One region of the Agrobacterium sp. DKPNP3 genome, then DNA from elsewhere that is predicted to be linked to it. Evidence: predicted binding sites of a transcription regulator. Region 1 holds the regulator's gene; each other region holds the start of a gene.
What was found. The regulator PhoB, encoded in region 1, activates phosphate uptake and scavenging genes when phosphate is short. The targets are predictions, from matches to a motif close to TGTCATNNANCTGTCAT.
Positions count from the first base shown of each region.

Region 2: phnC (phosphonate ABC transporter ATP-binding protein) is a predicted target of PhoB. The motif match lies at 2,369-2,385, and genes of this name have one in related genera.
Region 3: ACUTJJ_RS11790 (bifunctional 2',3'-cyclic-nucleotide 2'-phosphodiesterase/3'-nucleotidase) is a predicted target of PhoB. The motif match lies at 3,287-3,303, and genes of this name have one in related genera.

Region 1 covers NZ_JBQYSN010000006.1:35,319-40,391, reverse strand. Annotated here, with positions in the region: gene ACUTJJ_RS03115 (aspartate aminotransferase family protein) at 1-1,025, opposite strand, end outside; gene ACUTJJ_RS03110 (GcrA family cell cycle regulator) at 1,457-1,990, shown strand; gene phoB (phosphate regulon transcriptional regulator PhoB) at 2,170-2,853, opposite strand; gene phoU (phosphate signaling complex protein PhoU) at 2,885-3,580, opposite strand; gene pstB (phosphate ABC transporter ATP-binding protein PstB) at 3,706-4,521, opposite strand; gene pstA (phosphate ABC transporter permease PstA) at 4,536-5,073, opposite strand, start outside.
Region 2 covers NZ_JBQYSN010000066.1:18,094-23,166, reverse strand. Annotated here, with positions in the region: gene ACUTJJ_RS17420 (alpha-D-ribose 1-methylphosphonate 5-phosphate C-P-lyase PhnJ) at 1-70, shown strand, start outside; gene phnK (phosphonate C-P lyase system protein PhnK) at 67-843, shown strand; gene phnL (phosphonate C-P lyase system protein PhnL) at 910-1,617, shown strand; gene ACUTJJ_RS17405 (transferase hexapeptide repeat family protein) at 1,614-2,231, shown strand; gene phnC (phosphonate ABC transporter ATP-binding protein) at 2,444-3,304, shown strand; gene phnD (phosphonate ABC transporter substrate-binding protein) at 3,389-4,294, shown strand; gene phnE (phosphonate ABC transporter, permease protein PhnE) at 4,365-5,073, shown strand, end outside.
Region 3 covers NZ_JBQYSN010000034.1:33,209-38,281, forward strand. Annotated here, with positions in the region: gene sseA (3-mercaptopyruvate sulfurtransferase) at 1-465, shown strand, start outside; gene ACUTJJ_RS11770 (dihydrofolate reductase family protein) at 527-1,171, opposite strand; gene ACUTJJ_RS11775 (DUF4344 domain-containing metallopeptidase) at 1,223-2,101, opposite strand; gene ACUTJJ_RS11780 (DUF1203 domain-containing protein) at 2,265-2,732, shown strand; gene ACUTJJ_RS11785 (PilZ domain-containing protein) at 2,832-3,167, shown strand; gene ACUTJJ_RS11790 (bifunctional 2',3'-cyclic-nucleotide 2'-phosphodiesterase/3'-nucleotidase) at 3,383-5,073, shown strand, end outside.

The DNA of each region.
Region 1 (5,073 bases):
GAGGGGATCCTCGCCTTGATGCCGAGAAGCAGGCCTTCGCCGCGAATTTCCTCGATCACGTCGGGGTAACGATCCTTCAATGAGGCAAGCCCCTGGCGGAACACAAGCGCGACATCACGAACATTGTCCAGAAAGCCGTCAGCAAGAACAACATCAAGGACCGCATTGCCGACGGCCATCGCCAGCGGATTGCCGCCATAGGTCGTGCCGTGCACACCCGCCGTCATGCCGGAAGCAGCTTCGGCCGTTGCGAGGCAGGCGCCAAGCGGGAACCCGCCGCCGATACCCTTGGCAACCGCCATGATATCGGGCGCGACGCCGGTGTGCTCATAGGCGAAAAGCTTACCCGTACGTCCGACGCCGGTCTGAACCTCATCGAAGATCAGCAGCATGCCATGCTCGTCACAGAGCGAGCGCAGCAGTTGCAGGAATTCCTTCGCCGGCGCGCGGATGCCGCCCTCGCCCTGAATGGGCTCGATCAGCAGCGCTGCTGTTTCGGCCGTGATGGCGGCCTTCAGCGCATCGACGTCACCGAAGGGAACCTGATCGAAACCTTCGACCTTGGGACCGAAACCTTCGAGATATTTCTGTTGGCCACCGGCAGCGATCGTCGCCAGCGTCCGGCCATGGAAGGCGCCTTCAAAGGTAATGATGCGAAACTTCTCAGGATGGCCCTTGGAATAATGGTAACGGCGTGCGGTCTTGATCGCACATTCCAGCGCTTCCGCGCCGGAATTGGTGAAGAAAACCTTGTCGGCGAAGGTTGCTTCCGTCAGACGCTTGGCAAGCTTTTCCTGGCCCGGCACTTCATAGAGGTTGGAGACGTGCCAGACCTTTTCGGCCTGCGTCTTGATCGCCTCCACAAGGTGCGGATGGGCATGGCCCAGCGAATTCACAGCCACGCCAGCCGCAAAATCGAGATATCGCTCGCCGCTTTCCGTGTACAGCCAGACGCCCTCGCCTCGCTCAAAACGCAGGGGGGCTCTTGCAAATGTATCGAACAATGGCGCGGCGGCTTCGGCCATGGCTGTATCACTCCTTGCGCAAATGCGCTGTAAGACGGTTGTCAATAGGCTCTTAGGGTTATCCCTTGCCTGAAAATCAAAAATGCCGCCTCGCGGCGGCAGGGGCACTATTGTCACTTCGCTTGCCGATGTCAACAAAAGTCCGTATTCCCTAGGGTTCTCAAGCCCTAGTAGGTGGCTGGGCGCCAGACCCAAGGTGTTGCCTTTCTGACTCAACCCGCCAGCAAGTTGGGGAAAACCGCAAAATCGATTCGAGATGATTCCCGCGACTCTTGCCACGGAGTCTGCGTGGCACTAGGTTAATCGCTAATTACTAGACTGCAATGCGGCGGAACTAGTCACCAAAAATCAGGCAGAAACCACACTCGCGGCACTCCCGCGAGACGGAGAGGGATTCTGCCAAAAATACACGCGAAAAGCGGAGAAGCGGCATGAACTGGACAGACGAACGGGTCGAAAAGCTCAAGAAATTGTGGTCCGAGGGACTTAGCGCCAGCCAGATAGCAGCGCAGCTGGGCGGTGTTAGCCGCAACGCCGTCATCGGCAAGGTCCACCGTCTCAACCTGCCGGGTCGCGTCAAGGCTGGCGGTCCTGTCACTTCGGCGCGCACAGCGCCCAAGCGGACTGCTGCCCCTGCCCCTCGCGCGGCGAATTTTGCTGGCCGCGTCAACGCTGCACCGGCCCGGATCCTGACGCGTTCCAACGCCGCGACCGCCCTTCAGGAAGAGGTCGGCATCGAGACCGCGGAAGTTCTCGATTACGTTCCTTCCAGAAACGTCGTCACGCCAATCTCCCGTCGTCTGACGCTGACGGAACTGACCGAGCGCACCTGCAAATGGCCGGTCGGCGACCCCTTGAAAGACGATTTCCATTTCTGCGGCTGTGAAGCGCTGGAATCTTCGCCCTATTGCAAGTTCCATGCGAAACTCGCCTATCAGCCGGTAAGCGAGCGCCGTAAGGCTTGAGTGTTGCGGCACGCATTCGACACTCAAAAACTACGGGCCTTCGGGCCCGTTTTTTTGTGACAAAACCAGAGCGGATCGGGATCAACCACAACAAAAGACCCGACACCAATCCGGTTTCGGGCCTTTTGTTTTTCGCGGAAAATTACTTTGATGGAACGCGCCAGTCGGATGGCATCCGCTCAGGCTTCCATGGAATAGCCGGCGCCGCGCACCGTGCGGATGACATCCTGCATGTGCGAAAAATTAAGCGCCTTACGCAGGCGTCCGACATGCACGTCGACGGTACGCTCATCGACGTAGATATCATGGCCCCAGACACCATCGAGCAATTGCGAACGGGAGAACACCCTGCCCGGAGAGGTCATCAGGAATTCCAGAAGGCGAAACTCCGTCGGACCGAGACGCACTTCACGGCTTTTGCGGTGAACGCGATGCGTCTCGCGATCCAGTTCGATATCCCCGCATTTCAGCACCGAAGACAGAACCTCGGGGCGGGCCCGGCGGAGCATGGCCTTGACGCGGGCCATGAGTTCCGGCGTGGAGAACGGCTTGACGACATAATCGTCCGCACCCGTTGCGAGGCCACGAACACGTTCGCTTTCCTCGCCGCGAGCCGTCAGCATGATGATGGGCAGGCGTTCCGTTTCCGGCCGCATTCTGAGCCGACGGCAAAGCTCGATACCGGATACACCAGGCAGCATCCAGTCTAGAATGAGAAGATCGGGGGTACGTTCCTGAAGCCTGATTTCCGCCTCGTCACCACGGGGTATCGTGTCGACATCGTATCCCTCAGCCTCGAGATTGTAACGAAGAAGGACGCTGAGCGCTTCCTCATCTTCCACAACTGCAATCTTGGGCACCATATGCTGAACTCCGCAAGGCTTTGCCTGTCTCTTACTCGGTCACCGAACCGAGCGTGTTGGAACTGTCGTCCTTCGGACGCTCGCCCTCCGGCTGGCTGCCGGTGGTCATGTAATAGATTGTCTCGGCGATATTGGTGGCATGGTCGCCGATGCGCTCGATGTTCTTGGCGCAGAACAGAAGATGCGTGCAGGTCGTGATATTGCGCGGGTCCTCCATCATGTAGGTCAGAAGCTCGCGGAAGAGCGAGGTGTACATGGCATCGATTTCCTCGTCGCGCTCGCGGATGGCATTGGCCTTCTCGGCGGAGCGGGTCGAATAGACGTCGAGGACTTCCTTGAGCTGCACCAGCGCCAGTTCCGACAGGTGTTCGAGACCACGGGCAAGCTTGCGCGGCACGCCGGTGCCGGCAACCGCAATCACGCGCTTGGCCGTGTTCTTGCCAAGATCGCCCACACGCTCGAGATCGGCTGCAATACGCAGCGTGCCGATGATTTCACGAAGGTCTGCCGCCATCGGCTGGCGCTTGGCGATGGTGACGATTGCCTTGTCGCCGATCTCACGCTCGGCGTGATCGAGGATGGTGTCGTCAGAAATGACTTTCTGCGCCAGCGCGGCATCCGAGTTCACGAGCGCCCGCACGGCGTCGGCACACATCTGTTCGGCAAGGCCACCCATTTCCGAAATACGGCGTGTGAGGAATTTCAACTCCTCATCATAGGCGGACATGATATGCGAATGGGTCGTTGTCTGGTTCACGGTCTAGTCCTCCGGCTTGGCCTGCAGGCCGTGCCCGGAGCGGGACACGGCAGCGGCACCAGTCTTGTTCGGTTTCTTTGAAGCGCCGGCCTGTATCAGCCGAAGCGGCCCATGATGTAATCCTGCGTGCGCTGATCATCCGGATTGGTGAACATCTTGTCGGTTTCGTTTTCCTCAACAAGATGACCAAGGTGGAACATGGCGGTGCGCTGGGAAACACGCGCCGCCTGCTGCATGGAGTGCGTGACAATGACGATGGTGTAGTTTGTCCGCAGCTCGTGGATCAGTTCCTCGACCTTCGCGGTGGCAATCGGGTCCAGCGCCGAGCAGGGCTCGTCCATCAGGATCACTTCCGGGCTGACGGCGATCGCACGGGCGATGCAAAGGCGCTGCTGCTGGCCGCCGGAAAGGCCCGTGCCGGACTCATGCAGACGGTCCTTCACCTCGTTCCATAGACCGGCTCGCTGGAGGCTCTGCTCAACGATCTGGTCCATATCCGCCTTGTTGCGGGCGAGCCCGTGGATCCGCGGGCCGTAGGAGATGTTTTCGTAGATCGACTTCGGGAAGGGGTTCGGCTTCTGGAACACCATACCGACGCGGGCGCGCAGTTCCACCACATCGATCGCCTGGTCGTAGATATCGTCGGTATCAAGCGTGATCTTGCCGGTGACGCGGCAGCCGTCGATCGTGTCATTCATACGGTTCAGGGTGCGCAGGAACGTGGATTTGCCGCAGCCCGAGGGGCCGATCAGCGCGGTCACGGTGTTCTCCCGGACGTTGAGGTTCACGTCGTAAAGCGCACGCTTTTCGCCGTAATAAACCGATACGTCCTTACCGATCATCTTGTATGAGACTTCATTCATTTTCTTGTCCAGCGCCTTTTCAACTGCTGCTTCCGACAACATGTTCATTGCTCAATCTCCCTTTACCAGCGCCGTTCGAAGCGGCGACGCAACAGGATTGCGCCCACATTCATGACGATGAGGAACAAAAGCAGGATGATGATAGCGCCGGATGTCCGTTCGACAAAGGCGCGCTCTGCCTCATTCGCCCACATGTAAATCTGCACCGGCAGGGCCGTGGACGGATCCATCGGCGTTGTCGGATAGTTCGCGACGAATGCCACCATGCCGATGAGGAGCAGCGGCGCCGTTTCGCCCAGCGCATGCGCAAGGCCGATGATCGTGCCGGTCAGGATGCCGGGCATGGCAAGCGGCAGCACGTGGTGGAAGATCGTCTGCATCTTGGAGGCACCGAGACCGAGCGCCGCGGCACGGATCGAGGGCGGCACGGCTTTCAGGGCGGCGCGGGTCGCGATGATAATGGTCGGCAGCGTCATCAGGGTGAGCACAAGCCCGCCGACCAGCGAAGCCGAGCGCGGAAAGCCCATGAAGTTGATGAAGACGGAGAGACCAAGCAGACCGTAAACAATGGAGGGCACAGCCGCGAGATTGTTGATGTTT
Region 2 (5,073 bases), on a different contig from region 1:
TTGCGATGATCGCCGCGCCAATGGCCATAAGGGCCACCTGCTGGCGGATGTAAAGGAGGCAGCAGAATGAGCGACGCACCGCTTCTGAAAGTCCGGGACGTTTCCAAATATTACGGCGACCGCGCCGGTTGCCGCAACGTCTCCTTCGAGCTTTACGCCGGCGAGGTTCTGGCGATTGTCGGCGAATCCGGCTCAGGCAAGACGACCCTTCTCAACTGCATTTCCACCCGGCTGATGCCAACGGCAGGCAGCGTGGAATATCGCATGCGCGACGGCTCCGTGCGTGACCTTTACCACATGGGAGAAGCCGAACGGCGTTTCCTGATGCGGACCGACTGGGGTTTCGTGCACCAGAACCCGGCCGATGGGCTGCGCATGGCGGTGTCGGCTGGCGCGAATGTTGGCGAGCGGCTGATGGCCGTGGGCAACAGGCATTACGGCAATATCCGTCAATCGGCCGGCGAATGGCTGGAGCGGGTGGAAATCGGCACCGACCGTATCGACGACCAGCCGCGCGCCTTCTCGGGCGGCATGCGCCAGCGCCTCCAGATCGCCCGCAACCTCGTCACCTCGCCGCGCCTTGTCTTCATGGATGAGCCGACAGGTGGTCTCGATGTTTCGGTGCAGGCGCGTCTGCTCGATCTGGTTCGTGGCCTCGTCAACGATCTCGGCCTTGCCGTTGTCGTCGTCACGCATGACCTCGCGGTTGCGCGGCTTCTTTCCCATCGCATGATGGTGATGAAGGGCGGCGATGTCATTGAGCACGGTCTGACCGACCGGGTGCTGGACGACCCCCGCGAGCCCTACACGCAATTGCTTGTTTCCTCCATTTTGCAGGTCTAGCCGCGCGATTCCGAAAAGCGGCTCCCGCTTTTCGCAGAAGATCAGCGCAGGAAGAGAAAATCCACCATGCCGACACCTCTCATCGTTTCGGAAGTCTTTAAAAGCTTCACCATGCATCTTCGCGACGGCATCGAGCTGCCTGTCGTCCGCGACGTGAATTTTTCCGTATCTGGCGGCGAATGCGTCGTGCTCGGCGGCCCTTCTGGCATCGGCAAAAGCTCGATCCTGAAAATGCTCTACGGCAATTACGCCATCGACAGCGGGCAGATCCTTATTCGCCATCAGGGCGAGGTTGTCGATATCGGCAGCGCTTCACCACGCACAATTCTCGATATCCGTCATCGCACCATCGGTTATGTCAGCCAGTTTTTGCGGACGGTACCCCGCGTCGCGGCGGTTGACGTGGTTGCCGAACCGCTTCTGGCGCGCAAGATTGCCGCTCAAGATGCGCGTGAGCAGGCGGCCGCACTGCTTTCGAAACTCAACCTACCACGGGAATTGTGGTCGCTTCCACCCGCCACCTTTTCGGGCGGCGAGCAGCAGCGCGTCAATATCGCGCGCGGTTTCATCACCGATCATGCAATCCTGCTTCTCGACGAGCCAACGGCCTCGCTCGACGCCACCAACCGGCGGGTGGTGGTGGAGATGATCAGGGAGAAGAAAGAAACGGGTACCGCGCTGCTCGGCATTTTTCACGATGAAGAAGTGCGAGAGGCCGTGGCCGACCGCATTCTCGACGTCTCGCAATTTTCGCCCCGGAAGGCAGCAGCATGAACTCCAAAGTCGGCCTCGAACCCGTCATCCACGACACTGCCAGTGTCCTCAATTCCTCGATTGGCCGCTTTACCGAAATTTCGGAGCGCTGCCGCATCGAGGAGGTCGAGATGGGCGACTATTCCTACGTCATGCAGGATGGCGCGATCTGGTCCGCCACCATCGGCAAATTCGTCAATATCGCCGCTTCCGTCCGCATCAACGCCACCAACCATCCGATGCAGCGGGCGACCCTGCACCACTTCACTTACCGCGCCCACAATTATTGGGACGACGCGGAAGACGAGTCCGACTTTTTCGCCGCCCGCCGCGCCAGACGCGTGGTGATCGGCCACGACGTCTGGATCGGCCATGGCGCCACCATCCTGCCGGGTGTCAACGTCGGCAATGGCGCTGTCATCGGGGCTGGCGCCGTCGTCTCGAAGGACGTTGCGCCCTATACGATTGTCGGCGGCGTTCCCGCGAGGTTGATCCGCGACCGCTTTCCGCCTGAGGTCGGCCAGCAGATGGATGATCTGCGCTGGTGGGACTGGGACCACAAGAGGCTGCGCGACGCACTCGATGATTTCCGCGGCCTGTCGGCCGGAGATTTCATCGCAAAATATCGCGGTTGAGACATAGCCCGTCTGATATAGCCCCCGGGACCTATCCGGGGGTTAGTTTTTAAGCCTTGTCGATCATTCCGAAAAAATTGGTTCGAACTTTCGCCGGCGAAATGCAGTCGCGCTACATCAGCACCTTGTAATATTTTCTTCATCAAACTGACATTCGCACTTCACGCATCATTGTTATGTCCAACCCCGTCATAAGAAGATTGGACGGGGAAATGAGCTTTCACCTGAAGCAAGTCACGCGCTGTTTCGGCAACCATACCGCGGTCGATGCCGTGAATGTCGAAATACCGCAGGGACAGATGGTAGGCGTGATAGGACGTTCCGGAGCGGGAAAGTCGACGCTGCTGCGGATGATAAACCGGCTCATCGATCCCTCCTCCGGCTCAATTCATTTCAACGATACCAAAGTTTCGTCCTTGAAAGGTGCCGCGCTCCGCAACTGGCAGCGCGACTGCGCCATGATCTTCCAGCAGTTCAATCTCGTCCCGCGCCTCGACGTGCTTACCAATGTCATGCTCGGTCGCCTCAACCACCGTTCGACGCTGCTCAGCCTCTTCAACATCTTCACGGATGAAGAGCGGCTGATGGCGATCGCCGCACTTGAACGGCTGGGCATCGAGCATGTGGCAATGCAGGCCGCAGGTACGCTTTCCGGGGGCCAGCAACAGCGCGTGGCGATTGCCCGCGCCCTGATGCAGTCTCCGAAGATGGTTCTGGCCGATGAGCCGATCGCCTCGCTCGACCCGCTGAACGCCAAAATCGTGATGGACGCGCTGCGCGACATCAACGAGCGCGAAGGCATCACTGTCGTTACGAATCTGCACACACTGGATACAGCGCGCAACTATTGCGAACGCATCATCGGCATGTCGAAAGGCCGCGTCGTTTTTGATGGCACGCCGTCTGAGCTGACGGCTGCCGCCGTGACGGAAATCTACGGCACGGACTCACACGGCGCAGGCATCGACGAGACCATGACCTCGACCAGTATAACCATTCCCGGCGCGCAACTTGCCGCGCGTCCGGTGCAGCAATCTGCCGGCCCAGAACCGCTCGCTCTCGCCGGGCTCTGAGGAACCGCTCAGCATCGTTTGCGTCCGCGTCAAGGGCCAACATCTCACAACAACTCCGGCTCGCCGGGAAACAGGAGAAAGTCCATGTTGAAGAAATTGCTTCTCTCGGCAGTCGCCCTTGGCGTTCTGGCCGGTTCCGCCATGGCTCAGGACATCAAGGTTCTGCGCATCGGTCTCGACGGTTCCGAAAACGAGGCAGACCAGATCCGCAACGCCAAGTGCGTCGCCGATGGCCTCAAGGCTGCAACGGGCGTTTCCGAAGTGCAGGTATTCCCGTCGCCGGATTATAACGGCGTTATCCAGGGTCTTCTCGGCGGTACCATCGACATCGCCTCCATGGGCGCGTCGTCCTATGCCAAGATCGCCATCGCTGACCCCAAGGCCGTCGATCCGATCCTGACCTATACGGGCTCTGACGGCTCCAGCGGCTATTACACCATCATGGTTGCCCGCAAGGACAGCGGCATTAAAACCCTGGCGGATGCCAAGGGCAAGAAGATCGGCTTTGCCGACCCCGACTCCACATCTGGCTTCCTTATTCCAAACGTCGCCATCCCTAAGGAAACCGGCACGCCGATCAAGGAATACTTCTCCGAAACCGGCTTTGGTGGCGGCCACGAGAACCTCGTTCTCGCCGTTCTAGACAAGAAGTTCGATGTCGGAACCACCTTTGGTTCGGGCGTTGGTAAGTGGGAAGACGGCTATTCCGGTGGCAACCTTCACCAGATGGTCAAGAAGGGCAACCTCGACATGGACGATATCGTTGAAGTCTGGAAGTCACCGCTGATCCCGAACGGCCCGCTGCTCGTTGCCAACAAGATCGGCGACAGCATGAAGCAGAAGGTCGAGGACTTCTTCATGGAGCTGCCGAAAAAGGACCTCGCCTGCTTCCAGGGTTTCACCCAAGGCAAAAACACCGCCTACATCAAGGTCGACCCGTCCTTCTACCAGACGATCATCGACGCCCGTAAGTCCGTTATCGGCGGCTGATCCTCAGATCATATCAGGAAGCGGCGATGCCTGACGGCATCGCCGCTTTTGCCAGTAAAGGAAGAACGGCATGGCGACCACACTGCACCAGGGCACCCTCTCGCCCGAGGGATTGAGCGCATCGTCCAAAACGGTCATGCGTCACTATCAGCAGCAGCTCAAGACGCGGCGAATCTACACCGTCATCTCGCTGGTGATCTTTCTCGCCATCCTTGCCGCCTCCCTGAATTTTGCCAATGCGGCCAATTCAGGCAAGTTTTTCGAGCGCCTGCCCTATTTCTTCGATTTCATGAAGACCTTCGTGCCTGATAGTCCGCTGGAAGTCTTCCGGGCGATGTTCGACCTGCCGTCGCCTTATGCGGATGGTTCGCTGAAATACAATTATGTCGCCGATCGCGTTTACATCGCCGATGGTTTCTACATCCCGCATTTCATCTACCAGCTGATCATCACGCTCAATATCGCGCTGGTTTCGACGATCATTGGCACCGGCTTTGCCTTCGTGCTCTGTTTCTTCGCCTCCACCAATCTCATCGGCGCCGGCCTCGTGCGCTGGGTGGTGCGCCGGATTATGGAAGTGTTGCGGGCCTTTCCTGAAATTGTGGTCGCCGGACTATTGACCGCCATCCTGTCGATCGGCCCGATCGCGGCGATCATCGCAATTTCGGTCCACACGATCGGTGCTCTCGGAAAGCTCTTTTTCGAAGTTGTTGAGAATGCCGACATGAAGCCGGATGAAGGCCTGCGCGCCGCTGGCGCCAACTGGCTCGAACGCGTGC
Region 3 (5,073 bases), on a different contig from region 1:
ACCGCGCTGATGCGGGTCAACAACATTCCCCTGCACTTCTATCGCTACCTCTATTGGCGGGTGGGCAAGCGTTGGCACTGGCAAAAGCGCATGCGGATGAGCGACGCGGAACTCTCGGCGGTCCTGCGCGACCCGAAAAACAGCGTGACGGTTCTCTACATGAACGGCGCACCGGCCGGTTTCTTCGAATTGAACAAGGCGAGCGACGAGGTGACAGAGCTGTCCTATTTCGGGTTGCTCGAGGAGGCTATCGGCGCAGGTGTGGGCAAGTGGTTCCTGTTACAGGCGCTTTATGCCGCCTGGCAGGACAATCCACAGCGGGTGACGGTCACGACCAACACGCTCGACCACCCGCGCGCGCTGCAGCTTTACCAGATGATGGGTTTTTCCCCAGTCGGCACCTATGAGGCATGGGTGGAGCCGCTTGCCGATACCGAGCTTTTGGAAATCTCTCTGCGTCATTGAGCTTGTTTCAACGTCACGCTTCCCCATCGTCGTCAGTCGAGGATGGGGAGCGACGTTAAGCTTACACCTTTTCGACAATCAGATGGGTGGCGCCCTCACCCGCCACTGTACCGGTACAGCGGTAACCGAGCGACACCCAGTCCATGCCTTCGAAAAGTGACTCGCCGCGACCAAGGAACACCGGCGCCAGCGCCAAGTGCAATTCATCGATGAGGCCTGCGGCCATGTACTGGCGGATGGTGGAAACACCGCCACCAATGCGGACATCCTTTCCATTCGCAGCCGTGAGCGCCCTGTCGAGCGCTACCTGGATGTCCTCCGTCACGAAATGAAAGACCGTGCCGCCCTTCATCTCGAAGGACGGACGCGCATGATGCGTCAATACGAAGACCGGAACATGATAAGGCGGTTCCTCGCCCCACCAGCCTTTCCACTTTTCATCCGGCCAGGCACCACGCACAGGGCCGAACATGTTGCGGCCTAAAATCCAGGCTCCGATATTGGCGAAACTCTTCTGGGTAAAATCCTCGTCGATGCCGGTCGATCCACCCTCCTTGCCGAACATGCGATGAAAGGTACGGGTTTTGAAGGCCCATTGGTGCAGCTCTTCGCCTTTCGCCCCCAGCGGATTCTCCAGGCTCTGGTCTGGTCCTGCGCCATAGCCATCAAGTGAGACGGCAAAATTGCGGACGACAACTTTCGGCATGGCACTCTCCTCCCGTTCAAGAGGCAGATCACCAGCATCCGCTGATCGGCCTCAGATTTCCCGTTCCAGATTGACCGCCGTCGGGATTTGGCCGCCGGCGGCGCCCTTGTCCTGAGTGACTGTGTTCATGAGATGATCGGCGATCAGCTCCGCCTGGAATTTGCCAAGCTCGTAGCAATAGGTGATTTCGCGCTTTTCCGCCGACCAATAAACATCGGGGCGACCGCAGGACTTCGCCGTCAGCTTCACATCGCCCTTCAGGCCATAACCACTGAAACTGCGGCTGATGAGGTCGAGAACCTTCGATTCCTTGACCATGATGGCATAAGGCTCGAGGTCAGGATCGCGCGGCGGCACGTAGCTGACGGAAAATTTCGATGGTGTCTGGCTGCGGTGCGGCGCGAGGAATTTCTCCCAGGCCGAGGCTACACCCGGATAGGCAGCAACACATTTGTCGAATTCGGTATTGGGAAGCCCCATCATCGTGGCCAGATCGCCGTAACCGTCCTTGTCGCGGCCGACCATCAGGCAGGCCATGTTACGGTCGCGGCTTCGGTCCGGCACCAGCGCCGAAAACACCGGAGCTTCGTGCTCCGGTAGCGCTTCGGCCTCACGCGCGAGATACCAGCTGTCTGTGGCGTTGACGAGCGCCGTGTCGAGCCATTCCTCATTGGCCTGAAGGATCAGCGTGCCGGCTAGCTGATCGGCTGGCGCCTGGGGGCTTGCCGTCTCCGCCGTGCCGAAATCCGAGATCAGCATGCGCGATCCCTCATGGTAAAGCGAGAAAATCGCGTTGCCGATGACGAAGTTGACTGCCTGCTGTAGCTGATCATCCGACAAGCCGTCGAGCCCGGACGCCATCTGGGCCTGCGTCGGAACCGTCAATGACATGAGAGCCAGCGGAACAGCGGCCATAAAACGACGGAACATAAAATCAGACCTTCCGGGAACGAGGAGCGCCACTGATTCCCCAAGCTAACGAGTCACGCAATGGGCTGGTTGCATCACCTGTCAAGAATCGGGTGGATAGTGCTCCATTTCGGGATCATAGCTGCAAAGAAGCAACGCCGATCACCCCTCAGGAGACCCTGCCATGACAACTATCGTCTTTACTGCAATGCCGGCTAAAGAAGCAGAGGCCTTCCGGGCCGGGGCGGCGGACGCCTATGGCCACACGCCGGAGAAGGTCATTTCGCCCGGCGGCATTCCCTGCCGCCATTGCCTTGGCCAAATTGATGAGGGCGAGCCCATGCTGCTCCTCGCCTATCGCCCCTTCCCTTCACTTCAGCCCTATGCCGAGACGGGACCTGTATTTCTGCATGAAAGAGCCTGCGAGCGTTATCCTGAAAGTGATGAATTGCCAACGATGCTAGACAGCCCTGACTATATTGTCCGTGGATATTCGGCAGACGACCGCATCGTCTACGGCACCGGCGCGGTGACCCCCACCGAAGAGATCGCGTCACGCGCCGGACAGCTTCTGGAGCGCGAAGACATCGCCTATGTGCATGTGCGTTCTGCCCGCAACAACTGCTATCAGTGCCGTATTGATACAGCATAAACCGAACATTGGATAAGTTTTAACCTAACGGCTAAACCGGTTTCAAACTTTTCAAGTCTAGGATGCCTCTGTCAGAAACAATAAATTTTGAGCGTCAACATGGCAAACAACCTCAACATGGCGACACGCAGCGCACCGCGCAGCAAGACGAGAATTTTTGCCACCGTCCATTACTTCAGCCAGTCGACGAGAGGCCGTGTGGTTGATCTTTCCGCCACCGGCATGGCGCTTGAACTGGACGGACCTTTCGCCGCGGCAAAGGGAAGCCGGGTCAAGGTGCAGAGCGACGACCTCGGCTTCATCGAGGGGGTCGTCCAGTGGCAGCACATGAACCGCCTTGGCCTTCAGCTTAAGCTTTCCACCAACACGCTGGCGCAGCTTTCCTCCTACTTCCGCTTCTTCCATGAAGAAGTGAAACCGACGCTGGCGCGCTGATCTGCCCTGCGTCCGCAGAGGGATGCGCGGCAATGATAACGCGCATTCCATGGCCCGGAGACGTCAAGGCCGCATGTCGGCCATAAAAAATTTATCAAACGGTTGAAAAAAGCCCCGTCTGTCACGAGCCTGTCATTTTGGTGATGGACTCCTCGGCGATTGCTTCTACCCTGTCGTTTTCCATGACAGCGCAAGCTTCATCCCAAGGAGTTCCCATGTCGTCGCTTCTCGCTCTCCACCCCATTACCCGGCGTTCGCTTCTCGGCGGCATTGCAGCCTCTTCGGCACTAGTAATGTTGCACCCCTTTGCGGCGCGCGCAGCGTCCAATCAGGCGCATCTGCGCATCATGGAAACGACTGATATCCACGTTCACGTCTTTCCCTATGATTATTACGCCGACAAGCCGAACGACACGATGGGGCTTTCCCGTACCGCCTCGATCATCGACAAGATCCGCGCCGAAGCCGGCAATTCGATGCTGGTCGATAATGGCGACTTCCTGCAGGGCAACCCGCTCGGCGATTATATCGCCTATGAGCGGGGCATGAAGGCTGGCGACAAGCACCCTGTGATCAACGCCATGAACGTATTGGGCTATGATTGCGGTACGCTCGGCAACCACGAATTCAACTATGGCCTCGACTACATGTCGAACACGCTGGCGGGTGCTGGTTTCCCTTACGTCTGCGCCAACCTCACCAAGGGCCAGCTGGCGTCCGACCCCAAGAATGACGAGCTGTTCTTCAAGCCCTACGTCATTCTCGAAAAACAGATCCGCGATGGCGGCGGCGTGACCAGCCCGGTCAAGGTCGGCATCATCGGCTTCGTTCCGCCGCAGATCATGATGTGGGATTCCAAGAACCTCGAGGGCAAGGCGCAGACGCGTGACATTGTCGAGGCGGCGAAAGCCTGGGTGCCCGTGATGAAGGAGGAAGGGGCTGACATCATCATCGCCCTTTCCCATTCCGGCATCGATGGCAAAGGCCAGACCGAGCGCATGGAAAACGCCTCGCTTTACCTCGCGGGCGTCGAAGGCATCGACGCCATCTTCACCGGCCACCAGCATCTCGTTTTCCCCGGACCGAAGACCTGGGACGGCATTGAAGGCGCGGATGCCGTGAAGGGCACGCTGATGGGCAAGCCGGCCGTCATGGCCGGCTTCTGGGGATCACATATGGGTCTCATCGACCTGCTGCTCGAAAAGGACGGCAAGAGCTGGAAGATCATCGACTTCACCTCTGAGGCACGCCCGATCTATCACCGCGACGACAGCCGCAAGATCGTTGCTGACTATACCGACAAGCCGGAGGTTCTCGCCGCCGCCAAGGCCGATCACGAAGCGGCGCTCGCCTATGTGCGCCGCCCCGTCGGTAAAACCTCTGCACCGCTCTATTCCTATTTCGCGCTGGTGGCCGATGATCCGTCCGTGCAAATCGTTTCCAACGCCCAGACCTGGTACATCAAGGACATGCTGAAGGAAGGGCAATATAAGGATCTGCCCGTGCTTTCCGCAGCAGCCCCGTTCAAGTCCGGCGGTCGCGGCGGCGCGGATTACTACACCGATGTCCCCGCCGGTGACATCGCCATCAAGAACGTCGCCGATCTCTATCTCTATCCGAACACGGTGCAGGCGGTGCTGATCAACGGTGCGCAGGTGAAGAACTGGCTGGAAATGTCTGCCGGCATGTTCAACACGGTGGAGGCCGGCGCCAAGGATGCGCCGCTCCTCAATGCTGACTTCCCGTCCTACAATTTCGATGTCATCGACGGTGTTACCTACCAGATCGACATTTCCAAACCGGCGAAATTCGACAAGGACGGCAAGGCCGTCAATCCCGACAGCAACCGCATCGTAAACTTGCAGTTCAATGGCAAGCCGATCGATCCCGAACAGAAATTCGTGGT